DNA from 2 places in the Leuconostoc fallax genome. Region 2 is predicted to be linked to the other one. Evidence: riboswitches for the same ligand, from Rfam matches in the RefSeq annotation. Region 2 holds a riboswitch; the other holds the start of a gene.
What was found. Region 2 has a riboswitch for lysine ahead of alr (alanine racemase). Riboswitches for the same ligand answer to the same signal wherever they lie in the genome.
Positions count from the first base shown of each region.

Region 1 (4,872 bases), on a different contig from region 2:
TTGGTGCCACAATAAAACGAATAATCAAATAACTTAAGATACCTGTGCCAATTTGTTGGCATAATTGCCACCATAACGTATCAACTTTGCCTTCAAGCTTGTTGGCCGCATTAACTAAAGTAAATTGACCAATAGCCAAAATACTACTACTTAAAGTCAGCAAGAATGTCACCAGTCCAACAGTTGCAATTAAGAAATAAATCGCACTATCCATATTATCTAAACTATTTAATGTTGACGGTGTAATCGGTATCAAAAACGATGCAATAAAAGCAACAATATTAATACCTAATACAATCGCAAACCAATTAAGATAGCGCATCAACGCATCATAAAAGCGATAAGTGACTTTAGTTGTCCAGGCTAGTATTGGCACTCCCGCAAAATAAATCAATGCAAATGTAATCCAAAGCATTAATAATCCCGATGTTAAATACTGGCTAGCAGCATGAACCAAACTATCGCTGGTACCAGTAAAGGAGCCAACTGTTGCTGCAGCCGCATTGACAATACGACGGCAAAAATTCCAAACAGTTAACGCAGCAACTAAGCTTGCCAATGCATATGTGATCCATAAAAAGGTAGCCGAGAACTGCTCGTCTAGCATTGCATGCTTGGACGGCATCATCATACGATCCTTTAGCCATACAAAATAATTACCTGCATGCTGTTTAGCTGTTGAATAAGCATGATTCACATCCTGAGAAAGCTCACGTTGTGTTGTCGCACTATTAGCCACTTTTGAATGACTAAGGCTGATATCACCCGCTTCAATTGCTGCCAAAATTTCATCCGCTGTTGGTTGGCGATGATGCATTAATTCAAAATATTCAATCCATTCTTGCTTGTTAGCCATATGCCTCTTCCATTTAATCTTCATTTAATCTATTTACAGTTTAACGTTTACAAATACAAAAGGTCAATAAAAAAAAGCATAGCAGCATTGCGCTGTTATGCTTTTTACTTTAGTCATGTCCTTGTGGTGTTAAATCAACATCTTCTAATTTAATTAATCTGGTACGATGCCGAATCTTATATGTGACATACAAAATAATAAACAATGGCACACTCAGATAAGTTAAGCCAATCTTTTCAAGGTTAAGCGTCGTAAAACTATGCGGATCTTGACCAACAATCACACCGATTGAAATAATCAAAGCAAGTAATGGGCCAAAGGGGAACCATTTTGCCTTATATCGTAAATCTTCTAGGCGCTTACCCTGCTTCATATAAGCACGTCGGAAGCGATAATGTGAAATTGCAATACCAACCCAAGCAATAAAACCGGTTAATCCACTTGCACTCACTAACCAAGTATAAGCTACGGCGCCACCTTTAGCATTAGCCACAAAAGCTAATAATCCAATAGATGTTGTCATAATAAGTGCTGGGACCGGCACACCACGACTTGAAATTTTAGCGAAAATCTTAGGTGCTTCACCCTTCAACGCCATTGCGTATAACATACGTGTTGAGGCATATGAACCAGAATTTGCACTCGAAATAATTGATGTTAAAATCACTGCATTCATTAAACTGGCGGCAAAGGCAATACCTGCATTCTTAAAGACAATTGTAAATGGTGATACTGCAATGTTTTCTGTTGAAGCACTTAATAGACGTGGATCTTGATAATAGACCAAGGCGCTGATCACAAAGATCGCAAAGATGTAAAATAGTAAAATCCGCCAAAAAACTTGATTAATGGCTTTGGGAATACTTTTATTGGGATCTTGTGCTTCACCAGCAGTAATACCAATTAATTCAGTACCTTGGAAACTGAAACCAGCTAGTATGAAGACCGACAAAACTGCCTGCCAACCACCAACGAACCCGTGTTGTCCAACACTCAAATTTTTCATTACATCGATATTTGAATGAATCACACCAAATATTGTCGCAACACCCATTAACAAGAAAGCAATAATTGTAATCACTTTAATCATGGAAAGCCAAAATTCTGTCTCACCAAAAGCACCAACTGAGAATAGATTAATAAGAAAAATTAGACCCAGAGCGGTAGATGAAAAAATCCAGCTCGGTATATCAGGGAACCAAAAATTAGCCACCAATCCTACAGCTACGATATCAACAGCTAAGGTAATCGCCCAGTTAAACCAATAGTTCCAGCCCATTGCAAACCCCAATGCTGGATCAACATAACGGCCGGCATAATCAGAAAAACTACCAGATGTTGGTGAATAAGTCGCCATTTCACCTAAACTTGTTGTCAAGAAATAAACCATGACGCCCATCGCAATGTAGGCTACCATTGCACCCATTGGGCCAGCCTGGGCTACAGTTGCACCTGAGGCAACAAACAATCCTGTTCCAATTGAACCGCCTAATGCAATCATGGAAACGTGACGTGTTTTCAGTCCACGTTTCATTTTATTTTCACTCATTGTTACTCCTATGACGTATGATCGATGCATACGTTTTATTTAAGTTTTGTCAAAAAGGGCAATAAAAAAACCTCTTGCATTCATCAAGAGGCTACCAAAATCGTTGTTCACGTTTTTAGCAAAGCGCACCACAATCACTTGTGACAGTCCAACCGCTATTAACGATTAGCCCAAATATGAACTACCAATTCATACTTTCGGCAACTTCCCCTTTCATATTACTTCTGCGTGATTGGTTCACTCAATAATATTACTGTTGTCAGTCGCAACCTCTTTGATATCAATAGCATTTTATCATGTCACAACATCAAAAGCAAAGTGAAATTAGTGCGCAAATATGCGTCTGTCACGAATGGAAAACGCAATAAAGAACGAAATGAGCAAAATAACAGCGACCACAAGGTAAGCATAATGCTGATTAACATCTAGTAGCATCCCCGACATAATCGGCCCCACAACATTACCAACACTCGTTAATGACATGTTAATACCACTCACCAGACCTTGTTGGCGACCCGCCATCTTAGTAATCAAGGTTGTAATTGCTGGCCGTAACAAGTCAAATGCAGTAAAGACAATTAGTGTAGCCACGATAACGGACCACTTCGCATGAACAAAAACAATTAAGACAACGCCTATAAAACCGAAAAAGAAACAAAACTGAATAATTCGGCTTTCTTTAAAACGATTCACCAACGGTTCAAAGAACACAACTTGGGCAATCAACGAAATAATACCATTTAAAACTAACACAATCGCAATATCATCTAAGTCAAAATGATGCACACTATTGACATAAATACTATATACGCCTTCAAAACCAGCTAATCCAAAGGATGACACTAAAATCATGAAGAATAATAAAAGCAGCGATGTCGGAAATGACTTCATAACCGCCCAACTACCTAATTGGGGACCTTGATTCTGTGCTTGTGCTTCATCTTCAGAAATTGGTGCATTAGATAATGCCGTCAATGCTACGATGGCACTGATCAACCCTAAAACTGCTGCGCCCCAGAAAGGTAATTTATAATCAATGCGTGCCAGTACGCCACCAATACCAGGACCTAAAATCAAGCCACCACTAAAGGCGGCTGATAACCAACCAATCACTTTAGCGCGTTGCTTCATCGTTGTTAAATCAGAAGCCAAGGCCATTGATGTTGGGATGACCATAGCTGCTGAGATACCCCCGACAATTCTTGAGATGTTTAGCATTGCCAACGTATTTCCCAGAGCAAAAATCACCTCTGATATTGCATATAGTAACAAGCCAAATATAATAATCTGCTTACGCCCAATACGATCAGAAATACGGCCAACTAGTGGTGAAGCCAAAAATTGAGCAAAGGCATACAAAGCATTCATAATTCCCATATCCGTTGCTGTTAAATGTAATAAATTTTTGATATACGGAATGACTGGAATGACCATACTGATCCCCAGACAAATCAAAAAATTACTTAATATTAAAATACCAATTGCCCACTGCTTCGTCTTCATACTTCACCTCATATTAAAATCCACTAAACAATATTGTCCGCTTCATTGTCCTTTCTTATCACATTACCTCATCCTCATGAGCAATTTAAAAAGCCGAAGAGATAGCTATTATCAGCTATTTCTTAGGCCCTTAATGTCAGTAAAAGGTTGATAGTTCATGTTGATCCATCTATTTAGTTCTCAAGCTATTATTTAGTAAGTCTATACAAAAAAGAACCTGCCGTCAACTGAAAATGACATATCTATGGTAATACAATTTGATAAGCCCATCTTTTGTTACGGCTATTTCCTGAATCACCATTGAGCCATACAATACCACGATAGTCAAAACCACTTTTTTGAATGACATGTTGCATCCCCAAATTGTCAGGATGTGTATCAATTCTAATATCCTTAAAACCATCATGATACGCTATCGTCATTAATGAACTCATCAGTATTTGCGCTAAATGTTGACCGCGAAACTGCTCAGATACCGCCGTTCGATGTACTGCAACATAAGCTTGATGGGAACTAGAACACCACTGTCCATCAATTGCTGCATAAGTCGGATCCCCTTGTGTTGCTAAAACACCTACCGCTGCAATACGTGTGTCACAAATCAGTACGTAGCTACGCTGTTGTATAATATCGGCCTTAATACTTTCTTCATCTGGATATCCATCTTGCCACTGGTCAATCTGCTGCTGATGCAAATATTGTTTTGCTGCTGCATAAATAGCAAGCATCTCTGGTAGATCTGTTAATGTACTTTTTCTTAAATACTGCACCATCATTCAGTCACCTTTTGTTTGATTTTGTTCAATAAGTTGTTTCAATAATGCATTTGTTTCTTTTTGCTCTTGATGCAGTTGTGATATTTCCTCTAAACGTGCATCATATCCAAATCGTTCGGTCTTATCTTTTGCCAAAATATTATTAACAAGTTGTAGAAAGAAAAATACTGCACCAGCAATTAAAAGTA
Region 1 covers NZ_PUFI01000005.1:123,333-128,204, reverse strand. The annotation lists gene C5L23_RS01235 (hypothetical protein) at 1-856, opposite strand, end outside; gene C5L23_RS01230 (amino acid permease) at 966-2,405, opposite strand; lysine riboswitch at 2,519-2,688, opposite strand; gene C5L23_RS01225 (MFS transporter) at 2,730-3,908, opposite strand; gene C5L23_RS01220 (GNAT family N-acetyltransferase) at 4,151-4,684, opposite strand; gene C5L23_RS01215 (MscL family protein) at 4,685-4,872, opposite strand, start outside.
Region 1: another riboswitch for lysine. It lies ahead of C5L23_RS01230 (amino acid permease); the one in region 2 lies ahead of alr (alanine racemase).

Region 2 (4,872 bases):
AGGCCAAAGATAAACTCAGTGATGCTAAAGATGCAGCTAAGGACTTCGTTGACGATGCGAAAGAAAAAATGGAAGACGCAAAACACAAGTCTGACAAGTAATCGTCATTAATAAAATAAGAAAAAAGCCTGTTCTTCGATTGAAGGACAGGCTTTTTTATATTATGCTTCGGTTGGAAATAGTGCTGATGCATCTTTTGGTACACGTACAAGATTCAGTGCCACGAGTCTTTCGGCAATCTGAACAGTATTCCAAGCTGCTCCCTTTAATAGATTGTCTGATACAACCCACATATGGAAGCTATCATCATTTTCAACATCTGGTCGTACGCGTCCCACAAAGGTTTCGCGCTTACCTTCCGCATTAATCGGTTGTGGATAAACTTGGTGTGCCGGATCATCTTGCAAAACAACACCATCTGCTGTTGCCAAAGCCTTTTGTATTCCAGCGGCCGTGGCTTGCGTCCCACTCTCTGTTTCAAAGTAGACTGTTTCACCGTGTCCAATTGGAACAGGGACACGTACAGCCGTGGCCGTCACTTTAATTGCCTTGGTATTTTTATCACCAAACATAATCTTCTTGGTTTCATGAATCATTTTCCACTCTTCATGCGTGTAGCCATAATCTTCGAATACATCAATCTGTGGTAATAGATTAAATGCTAATGGATAATGTTGCTTATCCCCTTTGACAGGCAAAATATCAGCCGTCATTTCTTCGCCGTTAATATAAGCTTGCGATTGCGTCATTAACTCCTGCCAAGCAGTTTGACCCGCACCAGAAGCGGCCTGATAAGTAGAAACAATCACGCGCTTCAAGCCAAATTGTTGCTTGATTGGTGCCAAAGCAACCACCATTTGAATTGTTGAACAATTTGGATTAGCAATAATACCATGATGTTGATACAAAGCATCCTCATTTACCTCAGGAACCACCAATGGTACCTGATCATTCATCCGCCAAAAACTAGAGTTATCAACCACCACAGCACCGCGCTTCACAGCTTCCGGTGCAAATTTTTTCGACACCGATCCACCACCTGAAGCCAAAACCAGATCAATACCATCAAAACTCTCTGGTGTTGTTGCTTCTACGACAATATCTTTTTGCTTAAACTGTAAAGTTTTCCCAGCCGAGCGCGTTGAGGCTAACAATTTAATTGATTTTACCGGTACATTGGATTGTTCTAATTGTTGGATTAATCGTGTGCCTACAGCACCGGTTGCACCCAAAATCGCTACATTGTATCCTACTTCTGCCATGATTTTTCTCCTCTATTATCTTTAATCTACTAATATACGATGTAAACGTTCTTGGAAGCCGGTCACAATTTCCCAAGGTGCTAAATCAGCATGCGTCGCCACGTCTTCAAGCGTATTTTCTAATGCACCATCACGGCCAATAAACGTTACTGTCGTCCCGAGTGGATATTCTCTTGGTAAACGAATCATGAGTTGATCCATCGCGACTTGTCCAACAATCGGCACATACTGGCCATCGACAATGACATTAAATCCCATCATCTTTCGTAACCAACCATCGCCGTAACCAATGGGTACAGTGCCAATCCACTCATCATCGGTGGTTGTATATTTATGAGAATAACTGATACCCTCTCCTGCTGGTAATTGCTTCATAAAATTAATTTCGCTACGCAATGTCATCACAGGTTGTAAATCCTTGCCATCATTGAGTTCGCCACGTGATGGTTCCATGCCATAAACGACCGTACCAACGCGCACAACATCATGTGGTACTTCGTCAGCATGATACATTGCCGCACCGGAATTAGCCACATGATAAAATTTAGGGGCTGGTAATCCGTCCGTTAAGGCATGCCAACGTTCTAATTGCTTATGAAAATACGCAACTTCACTAGAATCGGATTCTGAAAAATGTGTAAACAAACCAGTATATTCGAATTTATCTTGATGTTGCTGCAAATAATCTATCGTCTCAGCAAGCGCATCACGATCTCGAAAACCAATGCGCCCCATACCCGTGTCGACCCCAATTGATACCGCTAAACGTTGTTCACCACTCAAATTCTGCGCTGCGGATTTTAACCAATCAAGTGAGACAACTGTTGTGATAATATTTTGAACCGCCATAAGCTCAGCTTGTTCTGCTGGCGAAATGCCTAGAATTATAATTGGCGCAGTAATTCTGGCATCGCGTAATGCCAAGGCTTCATCCATCAAGGCTACGGCTAAGCCATAAGCCCCGCCAGCAACAGCTGCTTGGCTAACTGGTACTAATCCTAAGCCATAACCATTTGATTTCACCGCTAAAAATAACTTTGTAGCGCCCGCTGTTTGTTTGACAACTTCAATATTGTGCTGGATAGCACTTTTAGAAATTTCGATGCGTGTCGGGCGTGTGATTGCTTCAACCATTATTACTCCTCAAAATTTTTATAAAAAAACCATAACGGCTCTTGGCAGTTATGGATTCTACATCATCATCGAACTGTCATAGCACCCCGCTAACGCGACAGTCTGCTAGTTATTCACTAACAGCCCAACAACTCGATCCTACAGTATCGGTGTTTCGGCTACATCCCCTTTATCCCTGTTTCACCATGTCTGTAAACATTCCACAGGATACTCATGTCAGTAGCAACCTCTATGATTTTAATCTGTTTTTATTATATTTTAATTAGATTTAGATGTCAAACACGATGACCAAAATATATGAATTTTCTTAATCTTCTTGCTTATAACTTAATGCAGCAACGTTTAATTCTTTATCAACTAATCCTGCCGTAAATGATGATTCGTGACTGACAACGATCAGATTACCTGGGAATTTGCGCAAAGCTTGTTTCAAAGCTTGTTTAGTTTGTTCATCCAAATGATTCGTTGGCTCATCCAAAATCATGAAGTTGCTGGGAACCATTTCCATAATGGCAAGCTTAACCTTGGTCTGCTCACCACCGGATAGTTGTTGCATCGGCTTCATCGCATTTTCTGCGTTAATACCAGCAGCAGCTAAACGCGTACGCAACGCCTTAGGCTCCATCGTCGGAAAGCGATCTTGCATTTCTTGTAGTGGTGTCTTTTGATCATTATCCCATTCCAAATCTTGATCAAAGTAATTAATCTTAGCTGATGGTGAAAATTGTGCTTCACCACCAAGACTAGGAATAACACCCAAAATTGACTTGATCAACGTTGATTTACCCGCACCATTAAAACCTTTAAAGGCAATTTTTTGATGCGTTGTAATACTAAACGTTACGGGTTCAAGAACTGGTGTGACGTATCCAACCGATAGATCAGTTACTGTCAAAGCATTGGCAGACTGACTTTCCACATAAGGAAAATTAAATGAAGCCTTCAAATTTTCAGATGGTGGATCAATTTTATCCATTCGCGCCAACATCTTTTCACGCGAACGCGCTTGCTTTGAAGTACTTGCTCTCGCTTTGTTCTTCGCGATAAACTTTTGGGCTTTATCGATTTCAGCTTGCTGTTTTTCATAAGAACGCAACTGTTGTTCCGTACGTTCTGCCTTTTGGCGCATCGCCTTTTGAAAACTACCACGATATTTATTGATTTTACCAAAGGCAACGTCAATAATTGCGTTAGTGACCTTGTCTAGAAAATCGAAATCGTGCGAAATAATCATTGCTGCACCTTCAAATGATTGCAAGAAATCCTGTAACCATTCAATATGAGAAACATCTAAATAGTTGGTTGGTTCATCTAAAATGATCACATCATCGTTTTCCAAGAGTAACTTTGCCAAAATAACTTTAGCACGCTGCCCACCAGACATCTCTGCCAAGACACGGTCACGACCAATGGCTTCTAATCCCAATCCCGTAATAACACGTTCTATTTGCGTATCAAGTTCGTAGAAATCTGCTGCATCCAATTCTTCCTGCATTCGTGCTGCGCGTTCTAAAAGCTTATCGTCAAAAGTGTTACCATAAGTTGCATATAACTCATTCATACGTGCTTGCTTATCGTACAAATCTTGATAAGCAGTGTGTAAAAAGTCAACGAGTTGCATTTCTTCTGGAATTTCAGCATATTGATCTAAATAACCAATTTTCAAGCCTTTTTGCCATGTTATTTTACCTGATAAAGGTAATTCTTGGCCTGTCAAGATCTTGATAAGTGTTGATTTACCAGCGCCATTTTGCCCAACAATGCCCATATGTTCATTGAGATTAAGGGTAAATTCAGCGTCTTCATATAATGTTTTTTCTGCGTAGGCCATTGATAGGCCACTTACTTCTAATAATGCCATGTTCCCATTGTACCCTATTTTCCAGCTGATACCGTAATGTTTTTCATGAAATTTCAGATAACATGACATGGCTTCATGCTACAATAAATATATTATGAAACCACGTAAATTAAATCTCAAAACAATTCCAGCTCGTAATATTGATCGCGCCTATCGCTTTTGGCGAGATGTCTTTGATTTACCGCAGTCCGGACATGAATCACAACGCCATTTAACAATTGATGGCCAAGATATTCAATTTGTTGTTGGAGAACCCACTGCTGATATTGAATTACTTGTCCGCGATCATCAAGATGTTCTCAAAGCGCACTTGCGTAATAACTTTATTCAAATCGTGCATAGCGATACACGTTTCAACCACAAAATCGCCTTTCAAATCTACGATTCAGAACATAATTTAATCACAATTGAAGCCAATCAATAAAAAGGAGCAGATTAACTGCTCCTTTTTATAAGGAAATAAATATACTAAAGTACATTAACCCCGCACCCACAAGGACAAAAACATGCCAATAAACATGACCCATTGGAATTTTGGGAACCAAATAGAAAATCGTGCCAAGAGAGTAAACAATACCACCAGCTAATAATAACCAGAAAGCTGTATGCGATAAA
Region 2 covers NZ_PUFI01000009.1:91,868-96,739, reverse strand. The annotation lists gene C5L23_RS03300 (CsbD family protein) at 1-101, shown strand, start outside; gene C5L23_RS03295 (aspartate-semialdehyde dehydrogenase) at 162-1,262, opposite strand; gene alr (alanine racemase) at 1,284-2,396, opposite strand; lysine riboswitch at 2,468-2,636, opposite strand; gene C5L23_RS03285 (ABC-F family ATP-binding cassette domain-containing protein) at 2,704-4,257, opposite strand; gene C5L23_RS03280 (VOC family protein) at 4,352-4,681, shown strand; gene trhA (PAQR family membrane homeostasis protein TrhA) at 4,707-4,872, opposite strand, start outside.